One region of the Neisseria oralis genome, then DNA from elsewhere that is predicted to be linked to it. Evidence: predicted binding sites of a transcription regulator. Region 1 holds the regulator's gene; the other holds the start of a gene.
The links. Region 1 encodes FNR, which switches genes on or off when oxygen is low (the NO sensors DNR and NnrR bind a similar motif). Its sites were predicted from a motif close to TTGATNNNNATCAA; they were not measured.
Positions count from the first base shown of each region.

Region 2: a site for FNR is predicted at 4,068-4,081, ahead of ccoN (cytochrome-c oxidase, cbb3-type subunit I). Genes of this name have one in related genera too.

Region 1 covers NZ_JBJGEB010000003.1:155,358-170,139, forward strand. Annotated here, with positions in the region: gene ACI43T_RS04095 (PepSY-associated TM helix domain-containing protein) at 1-483, opposite strand, end outside; gene recC (exodeoxyribonuclease V subunit gamma) at 800-4,012, shown strand; gene ACI43T_RS04105 (DUF1289 domain-containing protein) at 4,050-4,301, opposite strand; gene hemN (oxygen-independent coproporphyrinogen III oxidase) at 4,439-5,845, opposite strand; gene fnr (fumarate/nitrate reduction transcriptional regulator Fnr) at 5,997-6,731, shown strand; gene ACI43T_RS04120 (CysB family HTH-type transcriptional regulator) at 6,820-7,770, opposite strand; gene ACI43T_RS04125 (OmpA family protein) at 8,203-8,946, shown strand; gene thiL (thiamine-phosphate kinase) at 9,206-10,165, shown strand; gene ACI43T_RS04135 (phosphatidylglycerophosphatase A family protein) at 10,158-10,646, shown strand; gene apaG (Co2+/Mg2+ efflux protein ApaG) at 10,767-11,135, shown strand; gene ACI43T_RS04145 (cytochrome b) at 11,206-11,730, opposite strand; gene ACI43T_RS04150 (DNA topoisomerase IV subunit B) at 12,057-14,042, opposite strand; gene ACI43T_RS04155 (RNA pyrophosphohydrolase) at 14,112-14,636, opposite strand.
Region 2 covers NZ_JBJGEB010000006.1:26,242-41,023, forward strand. Annotated here, with positions in the region: gene ACI43T_RS07035 (phosphatidate cytidylyltransferase) at 1-182, shown strand, start outside; gene ccoP (cytochrome-c oxidase, cbb3-type subunit III) at 373-1,734, opposite strand; gene ACI43T_RS07045 (cbb3-type cytochrome oxidase subunit 3) at 1,765-1,932, opposite strand; gene ccoO (cytochrome-c oxidase, cbb3-type subunit II) at 1,937-2,548, opposite strand; gene ccoN (cytochrome-c oxidase, cbb3-type subunit I) at 2,574-4,010, opposite strand; gene ACI43T_RS07060 (M61 family metallopeptidase) at 4,335-6,092, shown strand; gene ACI43T_RS07065 (TIGR01244 family sulfur transferase) at 6,139-6,573, shown strand; gene ACI43T_RS07070 (hypothetical protein) at 6,669-6,791, opposite strand; gene ACI43T_RS07075 (ExbD/TolR family protein) at 7,023-7,463, opposite strand; gene ACI43T_RS07080 (MotA/TolQ/ExbB proton channel family protein) at 7,467-8,126, opposite strand; gene ACI43T_RS07085 (energy transducer TonB) at 8,210-9,151, opposite strand; gene ACI43T_RS07090 (RrF2 family transcriptional regulator) at 9,490-9,942, opposite strand; gene ACI43T_RS07095 (hemerythrin domain-containing protein) at 10,122-10,496, shown strand; gene ACI43T_RS07100 (NnrS family protein) at 10,616-11,773, shown strand; gene galE (UDP-glucose 4-epimerase GalE) at 11,850-12,866, opposite strand; gene ACI43T_RS07110 (acyl carrier protein) at 13,002-13,232, shown strand; gene ACI43T_RS07115 (AMP-binding protein) at 13,240-14,679, shown strand; gene ACI43T_RS07120 (XcbB/CpsF family capsular polysaccharide biosynthesis protein) at 14,682-14,782, shown strand, end outside.

The DNA of each region.
Region 1 (14,782 bases):
GATAGTCAGCGACGCGGCGGTTTCTATCAGGTAATCGCCCGCCGTGCCGAGCATCATATCGCCGTGGATTCCATCCATCGTGTGATACCAGCCCTCATTGCGCGGCATGGAACTGACGACTTTCGCCGTGTAAGGATCGACGGCGACCATGGTCGCTTTGTCGTCGTTGTTCACGCGGAACACGGCAACCATATCGTCGGCGCGCGGCGCGATATATTGCACCACCGAAGCGGTTTCGGGGTTCACAGACTGCCGTGCCGCTTCCGCCTGCGCCGACAAAGGCTGCACCTGCGCCTGCGGGGTAACGTGTATGCGCTCGCCCTCTTTGCCGGTGATGTTGGCGAATAGAAGCATGCCCAGACCCGTTACGGCAAGCAGGGTCAGAAAGGGCGCGACCAATAGCCCGAAATAAAAATGCCACCGCCACACGGTCAGGTAGCGGCGGTTGGCCTGTTGGTCGGAGGTGGTTGTTTTAGGGTCCATGTATTTCGTTCTCTCTATCAAATGAAAAATCAAAAGGGATGTTTTGGTTTTCCGGCAAGTATTTAGTATGATTTAATCAGTATTATCTAGTTCCTTAGGGCTAGAATCAAGTAGCAGCTTGTAACGGAAAGCCGCCGATTATAGCGGATGCACTTATTTCCCGATACGAGGTGCGGCAATGCCGTCGCGGGGAATAACCGTGTCCGCCATATCATTGCATCTGAGGCGGGAGGCCGTCTGAAAAGTCCTCCACAATCTTTCAGACGACCTTATAATCTCCTCCAATCCGTTCAGTTTCGATATTTTTCAATCCGCCATGTTCTACCTCTACCAATCCAACCGCCTCGAATCGCTAGCCGCCCTGTTTGCCGGAATCCAAAGGGTCAGGCCGCTTGAGTCTGCTTTGGTGGCGGAACAGATTGTGGTGCAGAGTCAGGGGATGCGGCGTTATTTGAGTGTGTATCTGGCGCGCGAACTGGGGGTGGCGGCGAATTTGCAATTCAGCCTGCCGGCGGGTTTGACGTGGCAGTTGATGCAGAAGCTGATTCCCGATATTCCCGCGCTCAGTCCGTTTTCGCCGGAGGTAATGCGCTGGCGGCTGTTGGATTTGTTCCGCAGCGAGCGTTTTCAGACGGCCTCTGAATTTGAAAACGTCCGCTCTGTCTTGCAAAGCTATTTGGGCAGCGGCGTGTCGGCGGATTATCAGTTGGCGGGGCAGTTGGCGGATATTTTCGACCAGTATTTGGTGTACCGACCGCAGTGGATTGATGCTTGGCAGGAAGGCAAACTTCTGGGGCTGGGCGAGGACGAGGTCTGGCAGGCGCAGCTTTGGCGCTATTTGGACGACGGCAACCAATCCGCGCCGCACCGTGTGGCGCTGTGGGAAAAGCTGCTGTCGTCTTTGGATAAGGCGCATCTGCCCGAGCGTTTTTTCGTGTTCGGCATTTCGACGATGGCGCCGATGTATTTGCAGCTTTTGCAGAAAATTTCGGAACATTGCGATGTGTTTGTGTTCGCGCTCAATCCGAGCGGCCAGTATTGGGGCAATGTGATTGAGGCGGCGCAGCTTTTGAAGGGCGGCGACGATGCGGATTTGTCGCAGACGGGGCATCCGCTGTTGGCATCGCTGGGTAAGCAGGGGCGTGATTTTTTTGATTTTCTGACGGAAATCGGCTTGGAGGAGCAGCCTATGTTTGAAGAGGTTTCAGACGACACGCTGCTGCATTGCCTGCAAAACGACATTCAAAACCTGCGGATGCCGTCTGAACACAGCCGCGCGGATTTGCTGGACGACGGCTCCGTCCGTATCGTGTCGGCACACAGCCCCCTGCGCGAATTGCAGATTTTGAAAGACAAGCTGTTGCGGATTCTGCACGAACATCCCGACTGGCAGCCGCACGATATTGCCGTTTTGACGCCGAACATCGAGCCGTACAGCCCGTTTATCGAAGCGGTGTTCGGGCAGGCGCAGGGCGGGGCGCAGGCTTTGCCGTATTCGGTGTCGGACGTGAAACTCAGCCGCCGTCAGCCGCTGCTTTACGCGCTGGAGCAGACGCTGGATTTGCTGGAAAGCCGGTTTGAAGTCGATAAAGTGCTGCCGCTGTTGGAAAGCGGTTTGGTGCTGCGCCGTTTCGGGCTGACGGCGGACGATTTGCCGCTGCTGCACGACACCATTGCCGAATTGAATGTGCATTGGGGTTTGGACGGAACAATGCGCGGTGCGGCGGACAATCTGTTCACTTGGCAGCAGGCGTTGGAACGCATCGTGTTGGGCTGGATGCTGCCCGACGACGGCAGCCCGCTCTGGCAAAACGTCAGCGCGTGGCACGGCGATGTCAACCGCCTCGATGTATTCGGCCGCTTTGCCGCCTTCATCCGCACGCTGTCCCGCCTCGCCGCCGAGTGGCGTAAACCCGCAGCGGCGGAGGAATGGACTGAACGCTGCCGCGATTTGGTGCAGTCATTGTTCCTGCCCGATGCCGACGACCAATACGCCTTGCAGCAGTTCGAGCAGGCGTTGGCAAAATGGCAGGAAGAAACCGCGTTGGCAGGCTTTCGCGGCACTTTGCCGCAACATACCGTCATCCGCCACATCCGCCGTTTTTTGGGTAGCGAAAGCCAAGCGGGATTCCTGCGCGGCGGCATCACCTTTTGCAGCATGGTGCCGATGAGGAGCCTGCCGTTTAAAGTTATCTGCCTCTTGGGTCTGAACGACGGCGATTTCCCGCGCAACACCAAAGCCGCCGTGTTTGACCTGATTGCCCAACATCCGCAAAAAGGCGACCGCGCCCGCCGCGACGACGACCGCTACCTCTTCCTCGAAGCCATCATCAGCGCGCGCGACATCCTTTATCTCTCCTACGTCGGCCGCAGCATCCGCAACGACGACGAACTCGCCCCGTCCGCCCTCGTCAGCGAACTCATCGACACCATCGCCGCCATGACCGGACGGCGCAGCAAAGAGCTGGCGGAACACTGGGTCGAACAACACCCCCTGCAACCGTTTTCACACCGCTATTTCATCGCAGACAAAATTTCAGACGACCTCTTCAGTACGCGGCAGGACTACGCCGAAGCCCTCAACCGCCCGCGCGAACAGGCGCGTCCGTTTTTCAGCGAAGCCCTCGAAGAAAACAGCCCCGCACCGACCGTCTGGCAGGACGACTTCATCCGCTTCTGGAAAAATCCCGTCAAAGCATGGCTGCAACAAACCCTAGGCTGGCGCGAACCCTACCGTGACGAAGCATGGGAATCCGCCGAACCCTTCGAGCCGCAACGCGCCGACAAAATCGCCGCCGCCTACCTCGACGCCCGCCGCCACAACCAAGACTTTCAAGAAACCGCCGTCCGCCTCGACGCCGAAAGCCTGTTGCCCGCCGGTGAACTGGGTAAATTGTGGCAGCAGAATTTCCAAGCCGCAGCCAAACGCATCGACAGCGAATTGCTGCAAAGCCCCAAACTGCCGCCCTTCGCCTACGAAATCCCGTTCGACGGGCAAACCCTGCAAGGCAGCCTCGGCAACCTGTACCAATGCGGACAAGTGTTCTACCTCGACCGCAAACCCAACGCACCGCAACGCATCGCCCTCCTGCTCGAACATTTAATCTTTTGCGCGGTAGGGTCGTCTGAAACCGAAACCCGCCAAACCCATATCGTTCAGCCTGAAGAAACAACGCTTTATCCCGAAATATCCGGCAGCCAAGCGCAACAAATGCTGCAAAAATGGCTGACGTTCTTCAACCTCGGACAAACGCGCCCGCTGCCTTTCTTCGCTAAAACCAGCCTCGCCGCCGCCGAAGCTTATGGCAAAAAACAGAACTGGGAAGATGCCCTGAACAAAGCCAAGGAAAGCTATCACGGCAACAAAGTCAGCAAAGGTCAAAAAGACTATACCGAAGTCGAATTGGTCTTCGGCGACGAAGACGCCGGGCCGATAGAGGGGGTATTGTTCCGAAGATTAACGGAGGAATTGCTGGCGCCGCTGTTGGACGCGGTGGAAAACAGTCAATCGGCAGAAAAGGCCGTCTGAAAATGTTTCAGACGGCCTGAAGAGGAATAGACGGGGGTCAGAAATCGAAACTGCCTTGTTCGGGTGCCGCGTTGTCGGGCCGTTCGAGCAATTCCAGTTTGCGGTTGCGGATTTTGGTTTTCCGCATTCCGATCAAACGCATGACTTGGTGTTTTTGCTCATCGGTCATGTCCAACCAGTAGAGCCTCTCTTCGCGGCTGCGCAGGCAGCCTTTGCAGTAGCCTTTGGCGTTCGCTTCGCAAACGCCGATGCAGGGGCTGGGGATGTTGAAGAAGTCGGGCTGTTCCATAGAGGTGCGGTGATATGTTGTCTGTTGTTTTTTATGGATTATAGTGGCAGTCGGAGCATGCGGAAACCGTTTTTCCACCGTTTATGGTATAGGCCGTCTGAAAAAGGTTTTCAGACGGCCTCGGCAGTTTATAGGTTTCAAACTGTTTGCGAATATTTCGCTTTGGTTTCTTTGTGGCGCAGGTGGTAGTCGAACACCATGGCGATGTTGCGTATCAGGAAGCGGCCTTTGGGGGTAACTTTCAGCCCGTGCGACGAGAGGCGGACAAGCCCCAGTTCCGCCAGTTGCTGCAAATCGGCCAGTTCTTCTTTGAAGTAATGGCCGAACGGTATGCCGAATACGCTTTCATAGGCGCGGTAGTCCAGGGCGAAACGGCACATCAGGTCCTGAATGACGGTGCGGCGCAACAGGTCGTCCTGATTGAGCTGATAGCCGCGCATGACGGGCAGGTGGCCTGCGTCTATGGCGGCGTAGTAGTCGTCGATGTTGCGCTCGTTTTGAGAGTAGGTGCTGCCGATTTTACCGATGGAAGATACGCCGATAGCCACCAAATCGCAGTCGGCATAGGTGGAATAGCCTTGGAAATTGCGTTGCAGCAGGCCTTCCCGCAGAGCGACGGAGAGTTCGTCGTCGGGTTTGGCGAAATGATCCATCCCGATAAACACATAGCCGCGGCGGGTCAGGGTTTGGACGCAGTATTGCAGCATGTCCAACTTTTCTTCGCTGCCGGGGACGGCGTCGGTGTCGATACGGCGTTGCGGTTTGAAAATATGCGGCAGGTGGGCATAGTGGTAGAGGGCGAGGCGGTCGGGGTCGAGCGACAATACGGTGTCGATGGTGGTTTTGATGCTTTCGGCGGTTTGATGCGGCAGGCCGTAAATCAAATCGACGCTGACGGATTTGAATCCGGCTTCGCGGGCGGCATCAATGACTTCTTTGGTTTCTTCGTAGCTTTGGATGCGGTTGACGGCGGCCTGTACTTTCGGATCGAAATCTTGGATGCCGACGCTCATGCGGTTGAAGCCGAGTTTGCCGAGCATGAGTACGGTATCGCGGCTGACTTTGCGCGGGTCGATTTCGATGGAGTATTCTCCGTCGGGAATCAGTTGGAAATGTTTGCGTATCATATGGAATACGCGTTCAAGCTGGTCGTCGCTCAGGAAAGTCGGAGTGCCGCCGCCGAAATGCAGTTGGGCGAGCCGGTGCCTCCCGCCCAAGTGAGGGGCGAGCAGTTCCATTTCTTTTTCGAGGTATTCGATGTAGGCATCGGCGCGGCTTTTGTCTTTGGTGATGATTTTGTTGCAGCCGCAGTAGTAACAGATGGTGTTGCAGAAGGGAATGTGGATATAGAGCGACAGCGGTTTGTTGAGCGCGCCGATGCCGCGCAGTTCGAGTGCTTTGACATATTCGGTTTCACGGAAGCCGTCGTGGAAGCGGTCGGCGGTTGGGTAAGAGGTATAGCGCGGGCCCGTAGCGGGCAGGCTGGCTATCAGTTGGCGGTCGAATTCCGGTTCTTCATTGTTTTTAATGGAGATTATTTTCATGGCACGGTATTGCGTTTTATATAGAAATTAATGAATTAGTCAAAGTTTCAGTAGTTTGATAGAATGCCGCATTATGATAAACCTGCCTCGGTATCAGTCAATACCTAAATATGCTCCGAATGCAGAAGTTTTATAAAAAAGGTTGTCCGTTATGACCACACACAACGCTTCCCATCAGGTGAAAACTTTGTGTTCCACCTGCTCGCTGCGCGAGCTGTGCTTGCCTGTCGGATTGATGCCGAACGAATTTTCCCAGCTTGATGCGGTAATACGTCAAAGCCGCCGTTTGAAAAAAGGCGAATTTCTGTTCCGCGCCGGAGAACCGTTTACTTCACTTTTTGCTATCAGGGCCGGTTTTTTCAAAACCACCGTCGCCAGCCAAGATGGGCGGGATCAAGTAACCGGTTTTTTTATGTCGGGCGAACTTATCGGGATGGACGGCATTTGTTCGCATACGCACAGTTGCGACGCGGTCGCATTGGAAGACAGCGAGGTATGCGAACTGCCTTTCGGCCATATCGAAGAGTTAGGACAAAACATCCCCAGCCTGCAAACCCATTTTTTTCGCCTGTTGAGCAGGGAAATCGTGCGTGATCAAGGCGTGATGCTGTTGTTGGGCAATATGCGTGCCGAAGAACGCTTGGCCGCTTTCCTGTTGAACTTGTCCAACCGCTTGTATTCACGCGGATTTGCCGCCAATGACTTTATCTTACGCATGTCGCGCGAAGAAATCGGCAGCTATCTCGGCCTGAAGTTGGAAACCGTCAGCCGCACATTATCGAAATTCCATCATGACGGCTTGATAAAAGTCGAACACAAACATATCAAGATTTTGGAACCTCAGGCATTGAAGAAAATGGTGTCGGGCTGTACACATGCGATGTAAGTCAGAATGAACAATGGTTTCAAAAAGGCCGTCTGAAATTTTGTTTTCAGACGGCCTTTTTGAAACCATTTTGCAAACAGGTACATTGCTAAATCGAATAATCTTCCACAATCGGAGAATAAAGAATGCGGTCAACCGCTTCACGGTTCAATTTGGGGGCAAACAGATTGATAAAATCGTATGTATAGCCCCGCAAATAAGTATCGGACCGCAAGGCAATCCATGTTGGAGACGGTTCGAAAAGATGGGCTGCATCGATTAGCTGTAAATCTTGGTCGGCCTGCGGGTTATAAGCCATTTTTGCCATAACGCCCACGCCCAACCCCAGTTTGACATAGGTTTTTAAAACATCCGTATCCGCGGCAGACAATGCGACGGCAGGCTGTTCCAAACGGGCTCTGGCAAAAGCGCGGGCAATACTGCTGCCATTGTTAAAAGCAAATTCGTAAGTAACCAAGGGGAAAGAAGCTAAATCTTTCAAGCTTAAAGGATGGCGGCAATCAAGCAGCGGGTGGTCTTGCGGCACAATAACGGCATGGTTCCATTCGTAGCAGGGCAATTTGCACAATTCGGGATGGTCATCAATAGCTTCGGTGATAATGCCGATATCCGCTTCCCCTCCGCTAACCATTTGGGCAATCGCCGAAGGGCTGCCCTGCTTGATGGTTAACTGCACTTTGGGATAGCTCCGAACGAATCGGGCCACAATTTCCGGCAACGCATAACGTGCTTGCGTATGAGTGGTCGCAATGGTCAGCGAACCACTGTCATGGTCGGTAAATTCACTACCGATATTTTTGATATTCTGCACGTCGCGCAAAATCCTCTCGGACAGTTCCAAAACAGCCTTACCGGGCTGAGACACTGAAACTACGCGTTTACCGCTGCGGATAAAGATTTGGACGCCCAGCTCCTCTTCCAACAAGCGGATTTGTTTGGAAATGCCGGGCTGGGAGGTAAACAACGCATCCGCGGCTTCCGATACGTTCAGGTTGTGGCGGAAAACTTCTAGAGCATAGCGGAGCTGTTGTAATTTCATGGCAGTTTGCGTTTGTAGGTTTTGTACGACAGAAGCGTGTAATTTAGCATATTTTGTACAAGTTTGCCCGCAAACGCTTTTATAGAAAAAAAGTTTTTGTTTTTGCGCGAACTATCTTTTTTGATTATGAAAATTAAATTTAATTTGTTATATTTGTTGTTGTTTTTGTACAACGATAGCATGTTCAGCAGTTCGTTTTATCCGTAAATAAATGACACAGAGTTGATTTTTCGGCATGATTCACAATTAGGAAGCAGGCAGGTTTGTAATTGTTTAGCAGAGTTATGTATTGACAGTTTGTACTCGGCTTCTTTATAGTTCAACCTGATATATCCGATCTGCCGTCGTTTTGCATACTGCGGCCTGTATATTGGTAAGGTGCGGCGGCTGCTTCTCGTATCCGTTGCATAACAATTTTGATGAGGGAATAAAATGACCAAACAGCTGAAATTAAGCGCACTGTTCGTTGCCTTGGTTGCTTCAGGCACCGCTATGGCCAGCGAAGCGCATACCAAACATGGTTATGTTGTAAGCAGCCAGTCTCAAGAAGTCGTCCGTAACAACTACGGCGAGTGTTGGAAAAGCACTTACTTTGACAAAGAAACACAAGGTCGTATTGAGTGTGGTGATGCCGTCGCCGTAGAGCAGGCTCCTGAATACGCTGAAGAGACTGTGTCGTTGTCTGCCAAAACATTGTTCGGCTTTGACAAAGATATTCTGCGTCCTGAAGCTAAGGAAAGTCTGAACGCTTTAGCTCAACGTTTGAGCAATTCTAATGTGGAAAGCGTACGCGTTGAAGGTCATACCGACTTCATGGGTTCGGAACAATACAACCAAGCGTTGTCAGAGCGCCGTGCCAATGTAGTGGCAAATTACTTGGTTAACCAAGGTGTTGCGTCCAACAAGATTTCCGCTGTTGGTTTGGGTGAATCTCAAGCTCAGATGACTAGTACTTGTGAAGCTGAAGTTGCCAACTTGGGCAAAAAAGTTTCCAAAGCCAAACGTCGTGCGGCTCTGATTGCATGTATTGAACCCGATCGTCGTGTAGACGTGAAAATCCGTAGCATTATTACCAAACAAGTTGCTCCGGGACAAGTACAAGGTGAACGTCCGGCTACTGACGAGGGATGGATTCCTAGTCCGTACAATGGTGTACACGGTTACGCTAAACCTTAATTGTGCAATTGATAAACAAGACCCCGCTGTTCTGGCGGGGTCTTTGTTTATTTATTAAGACATGTGGCGGTAAAAAACGGCTGGGGAATCGGTTTACGTTATGATTGAATAATATAAGTATAATAACAAGGTATCTTTAAGTTTGTTGTTTTGGAGGAAGTATAGTATTAATTGTGTATAAGGAAACACTATGGATATTTTATAATTAATTTAATTGTTATTTGTTTTGTAATGTGATTTACTTTTACGAATGATATAAATGACAGAGTTTGATTTTATTCGCCGTTACCTAAAAAAGCAGCAGGACGATGCTCAAGTAGTATTGGGGATTGGTGATGATGCGGCAATTATCCGCCCGCAAGTCGGTTTCGATTTGTGTTTTAGTAGTGATATGCTTTTGAAAGGTAGGCATTTTTTTGCGGATGTTCAGCCTGATGATTTGGCTTGGAAAGTACTTGCAGTCAATATTTCCGATATGGCTGCAATGGGGGCTACTCCGCGTTGGGTTTTATTGAGTGTAGGATTACCGGAGCTGGATGAGAGTTGGCTGCATCGTTTTTGCAACAATTTGTTCGATTTGGCACAACGTTTCGGTGTAACTCTAATCGGAGGTGATACAACCCGTGGTGATTTGGTATTTAACGTAACGATTATTGGCGAATTGCCGACTGGAAAGGCATTGCGGCGTGATGCGGCAAAAGAAGGAGATGATATATGGGTATCGGGGCAAATCGGTTTGGCAGCGGCCGGTTTGAATCACTGTTTGGGGAAATGTGTTCTTACCGAGCAAATAGCAGAAAAGTGTAAAAAAGCGTTGCTAAGACCTATGCCGCGTGTAAAATTAGGGCAAAATCTGCTGTCTATCGCACACGCAGCCCAAGATGTTTCAGACGGCCTTGCTCAGGACGTCGGGCATATTTTAAAAGCATCGGCAGTCGGTGCGGAGCTTTGGGTAGATTCTCTTCCCAGTCTGTCTGAATTAAAACAATCATTATCTAGACAGCAATGGTTGGAATATACATTGTCCGGCGGTGATGACTACGAACTGGTATTTACTGCGCCCACCAGTTGTCGGAAGGCAGTTATTATGGCGGGAAAAGAAAGCGGTACGGCAGTAACGCGTATAGGTAGAATTACGGATACAGGCCGTCTGAAAATCATAAGTTCGGGTGGTGATGAAGTGAAATTAACTACACAGGGGTTTGATCATTTTGGCTGAATTTAAACCTGATTTTGCGTGGCTGAAGCAGCGTCCCTTGTGTTTTTTGGCATTCGGTTTCGGCAGTGGTTTAGCTCCCGTCGCACCAGGTACGTTCGGTACGCTTCCCGCACTTCCGATTGCCTTTGTCCTGTATTTACTGGGCGTAACCGGTTGGTGGTTAGCCGTATTATGTGTGGTCCTTTTCTTTTGGGGCGTTCGGATTTGCAGCCATACGGAAAGAGAGCTGGGCATCCAGGACTACGGCGGTATTGTGTGGGACGAAATTATCGCCATGCTACTGGTATTGGCTTTTGTCCCGTTCAGATGGAAATGGTGGCTGGCGGCGTTTGTGCTGTTCCGTGTATTTGATGCGGTCAAACCGTGGCCGATTAAATGGTTTGACGCGCGTATCCATGGCGGCTTAGGTATTATGTTAGATGATATTATTGCAGCATTTTTCACGTTGTTTGTGTTGAATGCGGTGATGTGGATCGGTTAAAAGGGTCGATCTGCAAAACGTGTCTTTGCAGTATATACAGGCAAGGCATGTGAATCGGGCAACCGGTTTTTATATTAAAACAAAACTATATTGATAAACTTACCATACGGGGTAAACCAAATGAATGAAATTGAAATTAACGTGAAACCGCGTTATGTGGCTGGTCAAAGTGATGTATATCGCGACCGTTATGCTTTCAACTATTTGATTACTATATGTAACCGCAGTGAAAACATTGTCACTCTGCGCCAACGCTTTTGGGAAATTACTGACGGACACGGTGAAACCGAGCAGGTTGGCAATTCGGGGTTGGTAGAAGAACAGCCCGTACTGTATCCGGGTGAAGAATATGAATACAACAGCGGTTCGCAGTTGAGTACGCCTTGGGGCAGCATAGAAGGTGCGTATGAATTTGAAGACAGTATCGGCGAGCGTTTTATTGTAGGGGTGCCGAAGCTGGAATTTAAAGCAGGCTTTACATTGCAATAAGAAACTCTGACAGGCCGTCTGAAATCTATTTTCAGACGGCCTGTTTGATTATTGGGAAGAACCGATAAAATCAACGTCCCAACATACGCGAAAGAACGTCGCGGCCTTGGGCACGGTGCACGGCCACCATCACGATATGGCCTGCCGCCAGTGCAAACATCAGCCAGCCGAGGTTGCCATGTACCATATTGCCGAGATTAGCCATCCATTCGATTTTTTCCGGCGATCCTTGCATGACTTGAATACCGAAGACTTTCAACGGACCGCGGCCGTTGCCGTATTGGCGGATCATGCCGATAACAGGTACGGCCAGCATTAACGCATACAAGGCCAAATGGCCGAGTTTGGCTGCAACACTGTCGGCAGGCGGGCGTTTGCGTGCATTCATCACGGCCCACAATAGACGCAAGACAATCAGCACAAGCAGCACGAAGCCGATGGATTTGTGGATACCGAACAATGCGCCGGCCCATTCCTCGCCGTCGTATATCGTCCATAAAGCGATGGTGATCAGGATGCCGGCGAAGCCGACCACCATCAGCCAATGCAGCAGGCGGCTGACGGTACCATAGTATTGGGAAGAATCTGGTTTCATAAGTGTTCCTTAAAGTTTTGTTGTAATGGCCCGGGCCCGATTCGCGCGGACTGTGCGTCGGCACATTTCGGGAAACGGTAGTTTAGAGAATTATCGCCGTCGAATAAACAGCAGATTGTTTGATAACGGAAAGATGTAGTACTTTTTTGGGAAAATTAATGATGAATCAGTCGGTTGGCCGGAGCGGTTTTGCAGGGTTTAACTGCTTCTCTATGTAATTTAACTTGAATATGGAATATGGCAATATCAGAGGCCGTCTGAAAACTCGAAATACGGCGGTTTAAACCGTTTACTTGTTTTCAGACGGCCTCTGACATGAAAACCGTTTAAATATCCAATTGAGCCGTATCGCCTTCGCGTTCCATCCATGCGCGGCGGGCGGCGGCTTCGCCTTTACCCATCAGTTTGACGAAGATGTCGCGTGTTTCGTCATCCGCGCCTTCGGGGATTTGTACCTGCAACAGGCGGCGGGTGTCGGGGTGCATGGTGGTGTCTTTGAGCTGGTCGGGGTTCATCTCGCCCAAGCCTTTGAAACGGCTGATGGAATAGGCAGTTTCTTTGACACCTTCTTTTTGCAGCCGTTCCAAAATGCTGTCGAGTTCGTTTTGGTCGAGGGCGTAGAATTTGCGGGCGGGTTTGCTTTTGCCTTGTGCGTTGACATCGACGCGGAACAGCGGCGGCTGGGCGACATAAATATGGCCGTCTGAAACCAGTTTGGGAAAGTGGCGGTAGAACAGGGTCAGCAGCAAAACTTGAATATGCGAGCCGTCCACATCGGCATCGGACAGGATGGCGATTTTGCCGTAGCGCAGGCCGCTTAAATCGGGATTGTCGTTGATGCCGTGCGGATCAACGCCGATGGCAACGGAAATGTCGTGGATTTCGGCGTTGCCGAAGAGTTGGTCGGGGTGGACTTCAAAGCTGTTGAGCACTTTGCCGCGCAGGGGCAGGATGGCCTGGGTGGCTTTGTCGCGGGCGAGTTTGGCGGAGCCGCCGGCGGAATCGCCTTCGACGAGGAAGAGTTCGTTTTCGCGGATGTCTTCGCTTTCACAGTCGGTCAGTTTGCCGGGCAGGACGGCGACGCCGCTGCCTTTTTTCTTTTCGATTTTTTTCACCGAACGCATCCGCGCTTGTGCTTGTCGGATGGCGAGTTCAGCGATTTTTTTGCCGAAGTCTACGTTTTGGTTCAGCCACAATTCCAAAGGGTCGCCCGATACGGCGGCAACAAGTTTCAACGCGTCGCGGTTGGTCAGTTTGTCTTTGGTCTGACCTTGGAACTGCGGGTCGAGGACGCGGGCGGAGAGGACGAAGGCAGTTTTGCTGAACACGTCGTCGCTTTGCACTTTCACGCCGCGCGGTAAGAGGTTGTGCAGATTGATGAAGTTGTTGACGGCGTTGAACACGGCTTGTTTAAAGCCTGCTTCGTGCGTGCCGCCCAGCGGGGTGGGGATGAGGTTGACGTAGCTTTCGTTGGCGCACGAACCTTCTTCCAGCCAAGTCAGGGCAAAGGCGGCGCCTTCGCCGATGCTGAAATCGCCGTTGTGGTCGTCTGAAATGTAGTTTTCGCAGGAGAACAGCGGCACGGCTTCCTGCGCGTCGGCAATCAGGTCGGTCAGATAGCTTTTCAGACCGTCGGGGTAATGCCAGGTTTGGGTGTGCGCTTCGTCTTCGCCTTTGACCGGACGGGTCAGGGAAACGCGCACGCCCGGCAGCAGCACGGCTTTGGCGCGCAGCAGGCGTTCGAGTTCGGGGATGCTGTAATTCGGGCTTTCAAAATATTTGCCGTCCGGCCAGACGCGCACTTCGGTGCCGCTGTCTTTGACGGCGCATTTGCCCACTTCCGCCAACGGTTCGACCACGTCGCCGCCGGCAAACACGATGCGGTGGATTTTGCCTTCGCGTTTGACGGTTACTTCGAGGCGGGTGGAGAGGGCGTTGGTGACGGATACGCCCACGCCGTGCAGGCCGCCTGAAAAGGCATACGCGCTGCCGCCGTCTTTTTTATTGAACTTACCGCCCGCGTGCAGACGGGTGAATACGAGTTCGACCACGGGCACGCCTTCGACAGGGTGCAGCCCGACGGGAATGCCGCGCCCGTTGTCGTGCACGGAAAGCGAACCGTCGTCGTGGATGCGCACGTCGATTTCAGTGGCGAAACCGCCCAACGCCTCGTCCGCCGCGTTGTCGATGACTTCTTGGCAGATGTGGGTCGGACTGTCGGTGCGTGTGTACATGCCGGGACGTTCTTTGACCGGCTCCAAGCCTTTGAGTACGGTGATACTTGATTCGCTGTATTGGTTGTTTTTAGTCATAGGGGAAGAGGTCGTCTGAAAGGAAGAACAACGCTTTCAGACGACCTGAAAGCGTTGCGTTTCGTTATTTTATCGGTTGTCAAAAGGCAGGCGCGCGGTAAAGTCTTCGTAGCTTTCCATGCCGCGCAGGAAGCGGGAGGAGAGTTCTTTCAATGCCCCCAAGTAAACGTCGCGTTTGAAATCAATCACTTCGTCAACGGGAGCCCAATATTGGTGCCAACGCCAGCCGTCAAATTCGGGATGGTGGCAGGCGCGCAGATTGATGTCGCTGTCGCGCCCGACCAGCCGCAAAAGATACCAAATCTGCTTCTGCCCGCGATACGAACCGCGCCATTCGCGGCGTACCCAGTGGCTCGGCACGTCGTAACGCAGCCAGTCGCGCGTGCGGCCGACGATTTTGATGTGTTGCGGCAGCAGTCCGACTTCTTCGTACAGCTCGCGGTACATGGCGGTTTCGGGGCTTTCGCCCGGCTTGATGCCGCCTTGCGGGAACTGCCAAGAATGTTCGCGCACACGCTTGCCCCAAAAGACTTCGTTGCGGTTGTTGATTAAGATGATACCGACATTGGGGCGATAGCCTTCTCTGTCTAACACGGTGTCGCCCTTCGTTAAATTCAATCGTGCGATTTTCCCATAAATCCGCCTGTTTTGACAAATCCGCGGTATTGTCGGCAAATTGCAAAAGGCCGTCTGAAAATTTTTCTGTTTATAGTGAAAACCATAGCGTCCGTTGTATGGCG
Region 2 (14,782 bases), on a different contig from region 1:
TTGTCATCTGCCTGATGGGTTTCTTCGGCGGGCTGGTGATGTCCGCCATCAAACGCGACTACGGCGTCAAAGACTGGGGCAACATGATACGCGGCCACGGCGGTATGCTCGACCGCGTGGATTCCATCTGCTTCGCCGCGCCCGTGTTCTTTCACATTGTCCGGTATTACTGGCACGGTTGAATCTGTTCAGTCGGTTAACTGTCTGCTCATTTCCAAAGAGGCCGTCTGAAAATTTCAGACGGCCTCAATTCATTCCGGCTGACACAACATGGTACCCTTAAATACCTGTTTCCCCATTCCTATCCCGCAGCTACAACAAACAAAAAGGCGTATCCTTTCAGATACGCCTTTATCCTGATCCAGTCAGAGACTAAAATTTTGCACCGGATTCATTCGCCATGTAGTCCACGGCAGCCTTCACTTCATCGTCGCTCAGACCGCTGTTGCCGCCTTTGGCCGGCATGGCATTGAACCCTTCAAGGGCATGTTTGTGCAAAGTTTCTTTACCTTGCTTGATACGCAGCGCCCAATCTGCTTTCGTACCGATATGAGGGATTCCGGGAATAGCGTTGCCATGGCAGGATTTGCAGCTTGCCTCATAGACTTTTTTACCATCCGCCTTGGCTACCGGAGCTGCTTCTGCCTTATCGGCTGGCTTGGCTTCAGTAGTAGTAGCGGAACCGGCTTTATTATCGGCCGATGACGCTGCTTTATCTGCCGGAGCGACTGCCTCTTTTTCCGCAGGCGATGCTGTCGGAGCAGGTGCTGCCACCGGTACGGGTTCTGCTTTCTTGGTCGGCGCTTTACCGTCTTTGTTTGACAAACCCCAAACATACGCCGTCATGATGTGCAGCTTGTCTTTATCCAAGAAACCGCCCCATGCGGGCATTTGGCTGTGGCGGCCATTGGTAATGGTCTCAATAATGGCTTTTTGCGTTCCACCCCAAAGCCATATATTATCAGTCAGATTCGGACCCAAGCCCTGAATACCCTGCCCCTTATCTCCATGACAAGTAAAGCAGTTGGCCGGCGGACCGCTGAACAAGGCCTTACCGCGTGCGGCACGCTCTTGGTCATACTGGTCTTTCGGTTTGGACAAAGACATCACATAGTTTGCAACGTCTTTAACGCGTTCTTCACCCAAAGCAGGCCCCCATGCAGCCATAGTCGCTATGCGGCCTTTTTCAATGGTCTCATGGATTTTTTCAGGTTCGCCGCCCCACAGCCAATCATTGTCGGTCAGGTTTGGAAACCCTTTGGAACCTTTCGCATCCGAACCGTGGCATTGGATACAATAAGTATCAAACATATTCTTACCGATTTGGCGTGCTTCAGGATTTTTGGCAACCTGTTCAATCGGCATCTTGGCAAATTTCGCATACAGTTTTCCGTATTGCTCGTTCGCCTTTTGCATTTCCTCTTCGTACTGCCCGTGGCTGCTCCAGCCCCAATAGCCTTTATAGTCGCCGATACCTGGGAACATAATCAAATAACCGATACCGAACAACCAAGTGCAGACGTATAACCAAAACCACCAACGCGGCAGCGGATTATTGTACTCTTCGATACCGTCCCAGTTGTATCCTGTGGTTTTAACCTCTTCGCCTTTTTTCAGCGGCTTCACAACATTTTGCGAAAGCAGCAGCCAAGCCAAGCCGATGAAACTGAACAGGACGATGACGGCAATGTATATATTCCAGAAATTACTGGTAAATTGGGAAGTTGTGTTCATTCTTTTGCTCCGTTATCGCGGATTAACCGGTTATCGCCCGTTTTTATCGGACGTATTATCGTCGTTATTGTCGAAAATACTGTTTGCGGCATCATCATAGTTTTTCTTATTGCGCCGATTAAACACAATATAGATAACCAAAATAAAACTGACGAATACCCAAAGGGTAAAAAGCGAGCGCGCCCAGTTAGCATCCATGATGTTACCTTACGTTTTTCAATGCCAAACCCAACCCTTGCAGGTAAGCGATTACGGCGTCCAGCTCTGATTTGTTTTCCAAAGCTTCCGGAGCTTTTTCAATTTCTTCGTCGCTGTAAGGTGTACCGACAGAGCGCAGAGCCTTCATATGTCTGACAGTGGCTTCCGCATCCACTTTATTACGGGCCAGCCACGGGAATGCAGGCATATTGGATTCGGGGACGACATCGCGCGGGTTGAGCAGATGGATACGGTGCCACTCATCGGAATAACGTCCGCCGACACGGGCCAAATCAGGACCGGTACGTTTCGAACCCCATTGGAACGGACGGTCGTAAACCGACTCCCCCGCTACTGAATAATGGCCGTAACGTTCGGTCTCGGCACGGAAAGGGCGAATCATCTGCGAGTGGCAGTTATAACAACCTTCACGCACATAAATATCCCTTCCCGCCACTTGCAAAGCGTTATACGGTTTAACGCCCGGAGCCGGTTGGGTTACCGCTTTGGTAAAGAACAACGGTACTGCTTCAATAAGCAAGCCGACGCTGATAACCAGAACGGTAAACACTATCAGGAACCCGACTTTTTCTTCGACTAAGTGTTGCAATTTCATTTTGGTAGCCTATCTTTCTTATACGTTAGTGGTGCTGCACTTGGGAAACCGCAGGGATTTCCGCATCCACCGGCCTGCCGCCGACCGCCGTGCGGTAAACGTTGTATGCCATGATGCACATACCGCTCAAATACAGCATGCCGCCCACAAATCGGATTTGATAATAAGGCATAGTGTGTTTCACGGATTCTACAAACGAATAAGTCAGCGTACCGTCTTTATTTAAAGAACCCCACATCAGACCTTGGTACACACCGGCAATCCACATTGCGGCGATGTACAAGACCACGCCGATAGTGGCAATCCAAAAATGCGCTTCAATCAATTTGGTACTGTGCATCTCGTTTTTACCAAAAAGACGCGGAATCATGTAGTACACCGAACCGATTGTCACAAAGCCTACCCAACCCAACGCACCCGCGTGTACGTGTGCGATGGTCCAGTCGGTATAATGGCTCAGGGAATTAACGGTTTTGATGGACATCATCGGGCCTTCGAAAGTCGACATACCGTAGAAAGAGAGGGAAACTATCAGAAATTTCAAAACCGGATCGGTTCGCAGTTTGTCCCACGCACCGGACAAGGTCATGATGCCGTTAATCATACCGCCCCAAGACGGCGCGAACAGAATCAGAGACAGAACCATACCCAAAGACTGGGTCCAGTCGGGCAATGCGGTATAGTGAAGGTGGTGCGAACCCGCCCACATGTAAGTGAAAATCAACGCCCAGAAATGGACGACGGACAAACGATACGAATAAATCGGACGAGCGGCCTGTTTCGGAACGAAGTAATACATCATGCCCAAGAAGCCCGCAGTCAGGAAGAAGCCGACGGCGTTATGGCCGTACCACCATTGCACCATTGCGTCGATGGCACCGGAATAAACGGGGTAGGATTTCATAAAACCGGCTGGAACACTGATATTATTAACGATATGCAGCAAGGCTACAGCCAAGATGAAACCGCCGTAAAACCAGTTGGCTACATAAATATGCTTTACTTTGCGTTTGGCAATGGTACCGAAGAAAACTACGGCGTAAGCAATCCAAACCAATGCGATTAAAATATCAATCGGCCATTCCAGTTCCGCATATTCTTTGGCTTGGGTAAAACCCATAGGCAGTGAAATTGCGGCTGCCACAATAACGGCCTGCCAACCCCAGAACGTAAACGCCGGCAGCCAGTTGCCGCCGAACAAACGCACATTACAAGTACGCTGCACCACATAATAGGACGTCCCCATCAGGCCGCATCCGCCAAAAGCAAAAATCACCGCATTGGTATGCAGCGGACGCAGGCGACCGAAGTGAAACCACGGGCCGACATCGGATAAATCAAGGGAAGGGGCAAACAGTTGTGCGGCAACGATAACACCTACCAACATGCCCACGATGCCCCAAACTACGGTCATGATGGCAAATTGCCTCACCACTTTGTAGTTGTAAGTTTGCGTGTCCATAAAAGTCTCCATTAATCATGGCAATAAGAATTTTTTATTACAGCCGATTTCTGATTTTTGAGTCAAATCAAGCGAAACAATGGGCTATTTTTCTAAATTTAACATAGATACTGGTACGCGCCAAGCGATATTACATTGCTGACAATATGTCAAAAATATTTTTTTGAAAAATAAAAACAATACAAATCAAATTATTAACAAAATACTTACTAAAATTTTGTCATATCCTTCATCCTTTCTTTTCAGACGGCCTTTTTTGATGCAGCCTGTGGGCTGTATTAAAATACCGGCAAATATTAAAATTTAACAAACAGAATAATAGCTATGATTAATTACACTCTTTCGCCAAATTTACTCTCCCGCCAATGGGAAATCACTCTTTCTTTTATTAAAAACAATGAACTGCCGACAGAAATCAGTTTACCGAACTGGGTTCCGGGCAGTTATCTGATTCGTGATTTCTCACGTCATATCACTGAAATCCGGGCTTTTTGCGATGGCATTCCGGCCGAGTTGACCCAAATCGACAAAAATACATGGCATGCCGCCGCTATTGGCGGAGAGTGGCGGATTTGCTACACCGTTTACGCTTTCGATTTGTCCGTCCGCGGCGCATTCCTAACCACGGAGCGGGGCTTCTTTGACGGAGCCTGCATCTTCTTGAAAGTCAAAGGATACGAGCATGAAGCCCACCGTGTGGCCTTGTCGCAGCCCCCTGAACACTGGCGGATAGCGACCACTCTGCCGGCTGTCGGAGAGCACGTTTTTCAGGCGGCTTCTTATATGGATTTGATCGACCATCCCATCGAACTGGGGAATATCGAATTTCTTAGCTTTGAAGCGGCAGGTATTCCGCACCGCATTGCTTTGAGCGGTTTCTATCATCCGTTTGACCGCGACCGCCTGGTATCCGACATCTGCAAAATCTGCGAAACCGAACTGGCGGCTTTCCCTAGCCCTGCACCGTTCGACCAATATCTTTTCTTGCTTCATGTCGGCGACAACATCTACGGCGGCCTCGAACATATCGACAGTACCGCCCTTCTTGCCGACCGCAACAGTCTGCCCCCGTTTGAAATGGGCGCGGCGAACGACGCCTATACACAACTGCTCGGCTTGTTTTCCCACGAATACTTCCACGCATGGAACGTTAAATCCATCAAGCCCGAAGCATTCGTCCCCTACCATCTCGACCGCGAAAACTACACTGAGCAACTTTGGGCTTTCGAAGGGATTACATCCTATTACGACGACCTGTTCCTCGCCCGAAGCGGTTGCATTTCACCCGAAGCCTATCTGAACCTGCTTGCGCAAGGCATTACCCGCGTACAACAAACCAAAGGCCGTCTGAAACAAACCCTTGCCGAATCGAGCTTTACCGCATGGAACAAGTTTTACAGGCAGGATGAAAACAGCCCTAACGCCATTGTCAGCTATTATCAGAAAGGCGCCCTTGCCGCCCTCTGCCTCGACTTGCTCATCCGAAGCAAAAGTGCGGGACGGCATTCGCTCGACAGCGTAATGCGTCAACACTACCGCGACTGGTGTGCAACGCGGCAAGGCATTCCCGAAAAACAATGGCAGGTGCGTTGCCAAGAAATCACCGGCTTGAACTTGGAAGATTTTTTTCAGACGGCCTTATACAGTACCCGCGACCTACCGCTGGCCGAATGTCTCGCCACAGCCGGCGTTGTCCTGACATGGCACTCCCTGCCCCGCAGCCACGGCGGCGGATTGGTGGACGCCAAGACTGACTCTTTCCCGCCGGCACCTGACTTCGGCGCACGCTTCAAACAAAACGGCGACGGCGCCACCCTGACTCATGTCTTCAACGGCGGCAGTGCAGAAAACGCCGCCCTCTGCCCACAAGACAAAATCATCGCCCTCAACGGCTTCGCCTGTACCGACCTTACCTTACAATGGTCGCAGCAACCGGTCGGCAGCCAGGTACATGTTCACTTCTTCCGCACTGGCGTGTTGCGCGAAACCGTTATCACCGTAGAGGAGGCCGGTGCGGAAACCGCCCTGCTGGCGGTAAGCGACAGACAACTGCTGGAACAATGGCTGTTTGACCGTCCGTAACCTTCAGGCATGAAAGGCCGTCTGAAAACAACCGAAAGGAAACATCATGGCAATCTTGAAACTGAGCGAAAATCTTTATATCTCCCCGCAACTGAGCGAAGCCGACGCAGCACAAGCCGCAAAACTCGGCATCAAAAGCGTTATCTGCAACCGGCCCGACGGCGAAGAAGCAGGCCAGCCCGAGGCCGCTCAAGTACGGCAATGGCTGGAACAGGCGGGCATTGCGGCCTTCCGCCACCAGCCCGTTACCGCTCCGGCCATCACCGATGCCGACATCGACACGTTCCACAAGCTGCTGGCGGAACTGCCGCCGCCGGTACTGGCCTATTGCCGAACCGGAACGCGCTGTTCTTTGTTATGGGGTTACCGCCAGATTCAAAACGGCAGCAGCGTGGCCGAAGTAAAAACCGCATCAGCCCGGGCCGGCGTGGATTTGACCAATTTTGAAGCCCGCCTGCAAGCGGCGGCGGATAACCGTTAAACGTTCAAAGGCCGTCTGAAAAAAGATTTGCAATATCTTTTTTCAGACGGCCTCATCGTTTAAACCCGTCAGGATAAACGGCGCCCGGCAAACACCTAAAAATCTTTGTTATACGCCGACATTACGATGAATCGTAAAAATCCGACCACCGCAAATACGCCCAACACTGCCGCCAATCCCGCGGCAATCCACAATACGATACCCAACCATTCAGGCATGTTCTTCTCCAAACGACATCTTTAGGATTATGAACAGCAGATGCGCCACCATCCGCCTTGCCCGCTTTTCCGCGAATTTCTTGTATCGGTTAGACGGCCGAATCAGGTTGGTGTTTCCCCATATCTTTAAAAAAATGTAATGCTTCGGTAAACCGATAAAACGGAGAGGTCGTCTGAATTTCGTTTTTCAGACGGCCTCTCCGTTTTACAGAAGACTGCGTTACTTATTGATTACTTGGCTACCGATTTGGTCTCGGTTACAAAGCCTATCTTACTGATACCCGCCTCACGCGCCGCTTCCAGCGCTTTGTTGACGTAATCGTACTCTACCGATTTATCGGCGGCGATGGCGACAATCAAATCTTCTTTTGCCGCTTTAGCGGTTTTCAGTTTCTCAGCTACCCCCTCGATACTGACTTTGGAAGCCGATTCCGCACCGAAATAATAAGAACCGTCGGCACCGATCGTCAGCCGCAGCGGGTCGGTCGGCTGCTTCTCTTTCTTCGCCGCCTGCTCGGAAGCGGTCGGCAGCTCCAGAGGAATCGAATGCGTCAATACCGGCATGGTAATCATAAACACAATCAACAACACCAGCATCACGTCAACCAACGGCGTAACGTTGATTTCCGACATCGGGGCATCATCACCCGAATTCATCGAACCGAATGCCATAACTTAATCCTTCTGATTCAAAAGACGTACATGCAGGTCGTGAGCGTAGGCGTCCATGTCCTGCGACAGGGTTTTCGTACTGCGGTTGAGGAAATTGTAGGCCAACACCGCAGGAATCGCCACGAACAGGCCGGCGGCTGTCGATACCAAAGCCTCGCCAATCGGACCGGCCACAGCGGCAATACTCATCTGGCCGCTTTGGCTGATATTGATCAAAGCATGATAAATGCCCCATACCGTACCGAACAGGCCGATAAACGGCGCAGTCGCACCGATGGAGGCCAATGAGGTCATACCGCCTTCAAACTGACGCATAATCTGACTCATGCTGTTGCGGATTTGGGTAACGAGGTATTCGTTCAAAGGCAGGGCATTGGCCAAAAGTTTGGCATCGCTCTGACGGTAGTTCTGATGCGCCTTAACCGCCTCCTCAGTCAAACGCCCCATAGGCGAATCGACGCTTTTGGCTTTCTGCACCGCTTCGTTCAGCGTGAACGAAGCCAACACCAATTTTTTAACCGCCGCATTGCCGTTTTTAGCCTTGCGCAATCTGATGGCACGCAGAATGATGATGCTCCAAGTTACGATGCTCATAATAACCAGTATGATGAACACGCTGATCAATACGAAATCGCCCGATTGAAATACTAACGCTAAATTCATGTTTTTTTTCCAAAAATATAAAACTGAGTTTAAAAAATGAAACTTTAAATCATCAAGGTGGCTTTCCGATTTTCAGACGGCCTTTAGTTGGTTATTTTGAAAACAACGGTCCCTCTGAAATTCATCCAACCCTTAGTTTTGTAACTACCTACTCTGGCGGCATTCATCGCGGCCCTATCTAAACGCGGATAGCCGCTCCCCTTGACTTTGGTCACCGACACAATATTCCCGCCGGGAGCCACAAGCACATTCACGACTACCGTACCTTCCTCACCGTTTTCTTCAGAAAGTTGGGGATACGGAGGGGTCGGAATCATGCCGGACGACTGTATCGGATTACCGCGGCTGCTGCCCGGCCCCGTTCCGCCGCCTTCGCCGCCCGTACCGCTGCCGTGGTCGCCGGGTCGGCCGCCGCTGCCCGGGCCGTCGCCCAACCCGCGGCCGGTACCTTCGCCTTTAAAGCCTTTGCCCGAACCGCCGCCTTCGCCGCCCTGGCCTTTGCCGCCTTCCTTACCGCCGGCAGCCCCAGCCCTGCTGCTGCGGACGTAAGTATCGGTTGTCGGACTTTCCGCTGCAGGTTTGAATTCGGGAACCGGTTTTTCAACCGGTTTGGGTGGTTCGACAGGTTTTTCCTCAGGTTGGGGAATCGGTTTTTCAACAGGCTTAGGTTTTTCTTTAGGCTGCTCAATATCGGCATCCGCCTTTTTCGTTACGACAGGTTTGATAACCGGTTTAGGGCGTTCTACCGGCTTGGGTTTCGGCGGCTCTACTTTTTTAGGTTTAGGCTTGGGTTTCGGCGGCTCCGGTTGCGGCTGAGGCGGAGCGGGATTCTCCGCGGGAGCGGGCGAACCCGCTCCTTCGGCATTCCCGTCTCCGCCACCGAAATCGCCCAAATCGACAAACTCGATGTGCTCGACTTCCACGGGCGGCGGCACGTGTGCGCGCCACAACAACAACATCAGGCCGACATGCAGCAGCGCCACAGCGGCAACCACTGTGGGGTTTAAAATTCGTTCTTTATTCATAGTGCCAGCATAGTAATAGCAATTATTTCTGTTTGCAACTTATTTATACAAACGGAGGATTTTGAATACAATCAGTTACTTCATTGATAATCTTCAAAAAAATCGCACCTTCAAGCCATAAGCAAACGGTTTGTTCGATAAGGTTCCCAATATGGTTTTCAGCAGAGAAAGGCCGTCTGAAAACAAAACGGATTATTCAAACCGCATTGTGCATTCTTTAAGTGAAGTATGAAGCCCGAAACAGACGTAAGTTCCCAACTGATATACAATACGTTGCATTCCAAAGAAATTTTTTAAAAATTTTAGGCCGTATCGCTTGATTTACAGAAGTCCCGCGCTCAGTTCGTCCGTTCGACCGAAATATCGACTTTCGGCATGTAGAGTAAATCGTAAGTAGGTTTATTCAGCAAATCCGACAGGGTGAAACCGTCCAGATAATTCAGAAACGCCTTAATCCCCCCGCTCAAAATATCCGCCAGCCTGCATGACGGCGTAATCAGACAGTTGTTGTCCCGCCCCATACATTCGACCAACTGCATCGGTTCCAAATGGCGCACCACCGAACCGATATTGATTTTCTCCGGCGGTTCCGCAAGTTTCAAACCGCCACCCTTCCCCCTGACGCTGGTCAGGAATCCGCCTTTTACCAGCGCGGTAACGACCTTCATCAAGTGGCTCTTGGAAATATTATAAGTCTCGGCAATCGTACTGATATTGACCAACGCATCATCATTTATCGCCGTATAGATCAATACGCGTAAACCGTAATCCGTATGTTGGGTTAAATACATGGTATTCTTCTGGCCTGCGGGTTCATTCCCAAACACATACAGCCGCTTTGGGCAACGGCTGTATGTGTTTGACTTTATATATGTTTAAGTTTCATAATATATGAAACTTAAACATTAATCCAGCCCATCATTAAAATCATACTTTACCGTTCCAATCCGGCATACCGTCAATAAAACCTATGAAACCGCTGAAACGCCACCCCGCACTCATCGAGCTTTCGCGCGACCACCACCGTTCGCTGTCTCTCTGCGTGCGTCTTCTGCGCACTCCCGCCGAAAGCCACCGAGCCGAATTGGAACCGCACTTCCCCGAGCTATTGGAACATTTCCTTGAAGAAGAAACTTTGTTCGCACCGTACTGGCCGCGAATCGACAACGCGTTGCGCGAACGTTTTGAAACGGATCATGCCAAACTACGCGCCATGATTGCCGCGCCCGAACATGCCAGCGAAACGTGGAACAAAGATTTTGCCACCACCTTGCGCGATCATGCCCGTTTTGAAGAACGCGAACTGTTCCCTGCCGTCGAAGCTTATTTGGACACACCGAAATAAAAACCTTACCTTTCTGTTTTATAAACCGATGAGGCCGTCTGAAAAACATGGCCGGCACCTTTTCAGACGACCTGACCTATAAAAACCACCTCCCACAATAAAAAACACAAGGAACCACCATGAGCACCCTGTTCAAACATCCGATTTGGGCAATGGCTTTCCGCCCGTTTTATTCGCTGGCGGCGCTGTACGGCGCGCTGTCCATTCTGCTTTGGGGCTTCGGCTATCAAGGCACGCCCGAACTATCCGGTTTCTATTGGCACGCCCATGAAATGATTTGGGGTTACGCCGGTTTGGTCGTTATCGCTTTCTTGCTGACCGCGGTCGCCACATGGACCGGACAGCCCCCCACCCGCGGCGGCGCATTGGCCGGACTGACCGCGTTTTGGCTGGCCGCCCGTATTGCCGCATTTATTCCCGGCTGGGGGGCTGTTGCCAGCGGTATCGCCGGTACCGTCTTTTTTTGGTATGGCGCAGTCTGCATGGCCATCCCCGTATATCGCAGCCGAAACAAACGCAACTACATCGCCGTGTTCGCCCTCTTCGTATTGGGCGGAACACATGTCGCATTCCACCGCCATCTCAACCCGCTTGACGGTATGGCGCTGCTCAACGGACTCGTCGCCGGCCTGATTATGGTCGCCGCCTTTATCGGCCTCATCGGAACCCGCATCATCTCGTTCTTTACCTCCAAACGCCTGAACATCCCGCAAGTGCCCAGCCCGCAATGGCTGGCACTCTCCGCCTTGGTTCTACCCATGATTGCCGCCATGCTGACCGCACACCAGTTCCTGCTGCCGCTGGCCACCCTCTTCACATTCGCCGCCGGCATCATCAACCTCATACAGGTCTGCCGCTGGTGGAACAACGCCGTCTTGAAAGAACCCATGCTGTGGATTCTGTTTGCGGGTTATTTCTTTACCGCACTCGGCCTCACCGCCATCGGCCTCAGCCATTTCAAGCTGCAACTGCTTAATTTAGGCGTACACCTCATCGGCGTGGGCGGCATCGGCGTACTCACTCTCGGCATGATGGCACGCACCGCACTGGGCCATACCGGACACCCTATCTACCCCGCCCCAAAACCCATCCCCCTTGCCTTCTGGCTGATGATTGCCGCCACCCTCATCCGCATACTCGCCACTTTTGTTTCAGGCACGGCATACACACACAGCATCCGCTGTTCCGCCGCACTGTTCGCCGCTTCGTTGTTGCTATACGCTTGGCGCTATATTCCGTGGTTGATCAAACCGCGGGCCGATGGCAAGGCAGGATAATTCCAGATATTTGCGCACAATAAGTAATGAGGCCGTCTGAAAATACATTTTCAGACGGCCTCATCTTATCTTGCAATCAATCGCCGTATCCGTTCGGATTCCGGCTTACCCAACGCCAGGCGTCTTCCATCATTTGAGGCAAATCACGTTTGGTTTCCCAGCCGGTTTGCTGTTTAGTATAAGTCGGATCGGCATACACGCAGGCCAAGTCGCCTTCGCGGCGCGGTTTGATTTGATAAGGAATGGTTAAGCCTGAAGCAGCTTCAAATGCACGGACAATCTCCAACACCGAATACGCCCGCCCCGAACCCAAATTCAGCAGGTGTACGCCGGGAACATGGCTTTTGGCCTTCATTGCGGCAACATGGCCTTCCGCCAAATCCACCACATGAATATAGTCGCGCATACCCGTACCGTCAGGAGTCGGATAATCATCACCGAATACGGAAAGATACGGTAGTTTCCCGCCGGCCACTTGGCAGATATACGGCAGCAGGTTATTCGGAATCCCGTTTGGGTGCTCGCCGATTAAGCCGCTTTGATGCGCACCGATGGGGTTGAAATAACGCAATAAAATCACGCTCCAGCGAGGGTCGGCTTTCTGAATGTCGGTCAAAACCCGCTCCACCATAGCCTTGGATGTACCGTAGGGATTGTTGGTATCGCCTGGTTTCATGTCTTCTGCATAAGGGACTTTACCCGGATCGCCGTACACCGTGGCCGACGAACTGAACACGATATTGAACACACCCGCCCGCGCCATTTCTTCAGCCAACACCAAGCTACCCGACACATTGTTGTCGTAATACCTCATCGGCTCGGCCACACTCTCGCCTACAGCTTTCAGACCGGCAAAATGAATCACCGAATCAATATCATGTTCCGCAAAAATCCGCCGCAAAACCTCACGATCACGAATATCGCCTTCATAAAACGGCACAGATTTACCCGAAATCTGTTGTAAGCGGGGCAGAATTTTTGCGGACGAATTACATAAATTATCCAAAATTACAACATCAAATCCCGATTGGAGTAAGGAGATAACGGTGTGCGAACCGATAAAGCCGGTACCGCCGGTAACGAATATGGTCATTTTTTACGCTTCCACATTTAGTAAAATTCAAAAAATTTAAAATTAAAATTTGGACAATCCCACTAATTACAATACATTATAGTATAATTCGAAACCCTTACCTAAAATCACAACTTTTTAACAAAAGGAACGACGATGTCCATCACCAACGAAATTTTAACCCTTGTCTCAAAAGCCGCCCAAAAGCAAGTATCCGAACATGAAGAACTACTTGCATCGGGTTTAATTGATTCGATCAGTGCAATGGATTTGATGCTGTCCATCCAAGAAAAATTCAATGTTGAAATTCCATTCGAACAAGTAGTGAATATATTTGCAAATACATCCAACATCATTGAATTTGTAGAGCGAAACTACAAAGGATAAGAAAAATATGAAAAGCATAACAGATTTTTCTTCCTTGGAAGATTATTTAGCATATCTGTTCAACAACACATCAGGTATCGCCATTGCCAACTCCCAAGAAAATTGCTCATGGGAGCAACTACTCAAACGGATGGATGAGTTTCTTAACGAATATAAAAAAATTGCCAACATCAACAAAAATATCCCTTTAATTGTGCACGGCCATAAACAAATAAATTTTGTTATAGCTATATACGCCTGCTTGTTAAATAAAATTCCTTTTATTCCGGTAGACAGTATCTATCCTGAAAAGCGCTTGGAACATATCTGTAATTTATCCAAGGCACAATACGTTTACCGTGCGGAAAATGATTCGTTCGAGAAGAAAAACGACGAAGAACACGAACTGAGCGAACGAGATCTGGCTTACATCATGTTTACTTCAGGCACTACCGGGCAGCCTAAAGGTGTCCAAATCGGCAGGGAAGCAGTATTCAACCTAATGAAATGGATGACAATGCAACTTAATTTGGCAAAACCCAACATCTTTATGAATCAAGCGCCGTTTGCATTCGATTTATCTATGTATGAAGTATTTGGTAATCTTGCTTACGGTGGATGCATAGTATTAAACAGCCGTGAAGACATCGCCAATTCAAGCACTTGGACGGATTTCTTAGCAAAGCAACAGATTTCGACATGGGTTTCAACCCCATCGTTCGCCATGCAGCAATTGCTCAATCCCAAATTGAATCAGCAAAATATTCCAAGTTTGAAAGAATTTCTTTTTTGTGGAGAAAAATTAGGAAAACCGGTTGTCAAAATGATTTTCCAAAAATTCCCTCAAGCAAGAATTATTAATACCTACGGCCCTACTGAAGCAACAGTGGCAACTACTTACATCGATATTACCCGAGAAATGCTGGAGGCTGAAGAAGAATTGCCGGTCGGCTATGCCGTCTTAAATTCAGATTTGAACATTGTCGATGAGGAAATTTGGATTAGCGGTATCCATGTTATGCGCGGTTATTTGAATAATGAAGTCGAAAATACCAAACGCCTTATTATTCACGACGATGAAACCAGAACATACAAAACAGGCGATTATGGCTTTGTAAAAGACAATGTATTTTATGTATTGGGACGCAGGGACGAACAGATTAAATTAAACGGCTACCGGATTGAATTATCTGAAATAGAAGAAAAAATTTTAGATTTAAAACAATTTGGATTTGAAAACGCAGCAGTCATCGCATTAAAACGCGATACCGGCACAGTATTACGGTTGGTGTGTTTTTACACCTCAAAAGAAGCAACCGAATCCACGATTATCAAGGAAGCTTTGGCAAAAAATCTGCCGTCTTATATGATGCCGTCTGAATTTATCAAGATTGATGAAATTCCAGTCAGCACCAACCACAAAACCGACAAAAAAGCATTATTGGAAAAATATCAGCAGGGTTTATAAAAATGGATTTATATCAAATTCAGAAAAATATCTTACAAAAAGCCAAAATTGATTCTAGAAAGGTCTCTGCTTGGATTTATAACGATCAAAGCATTGTATTTGA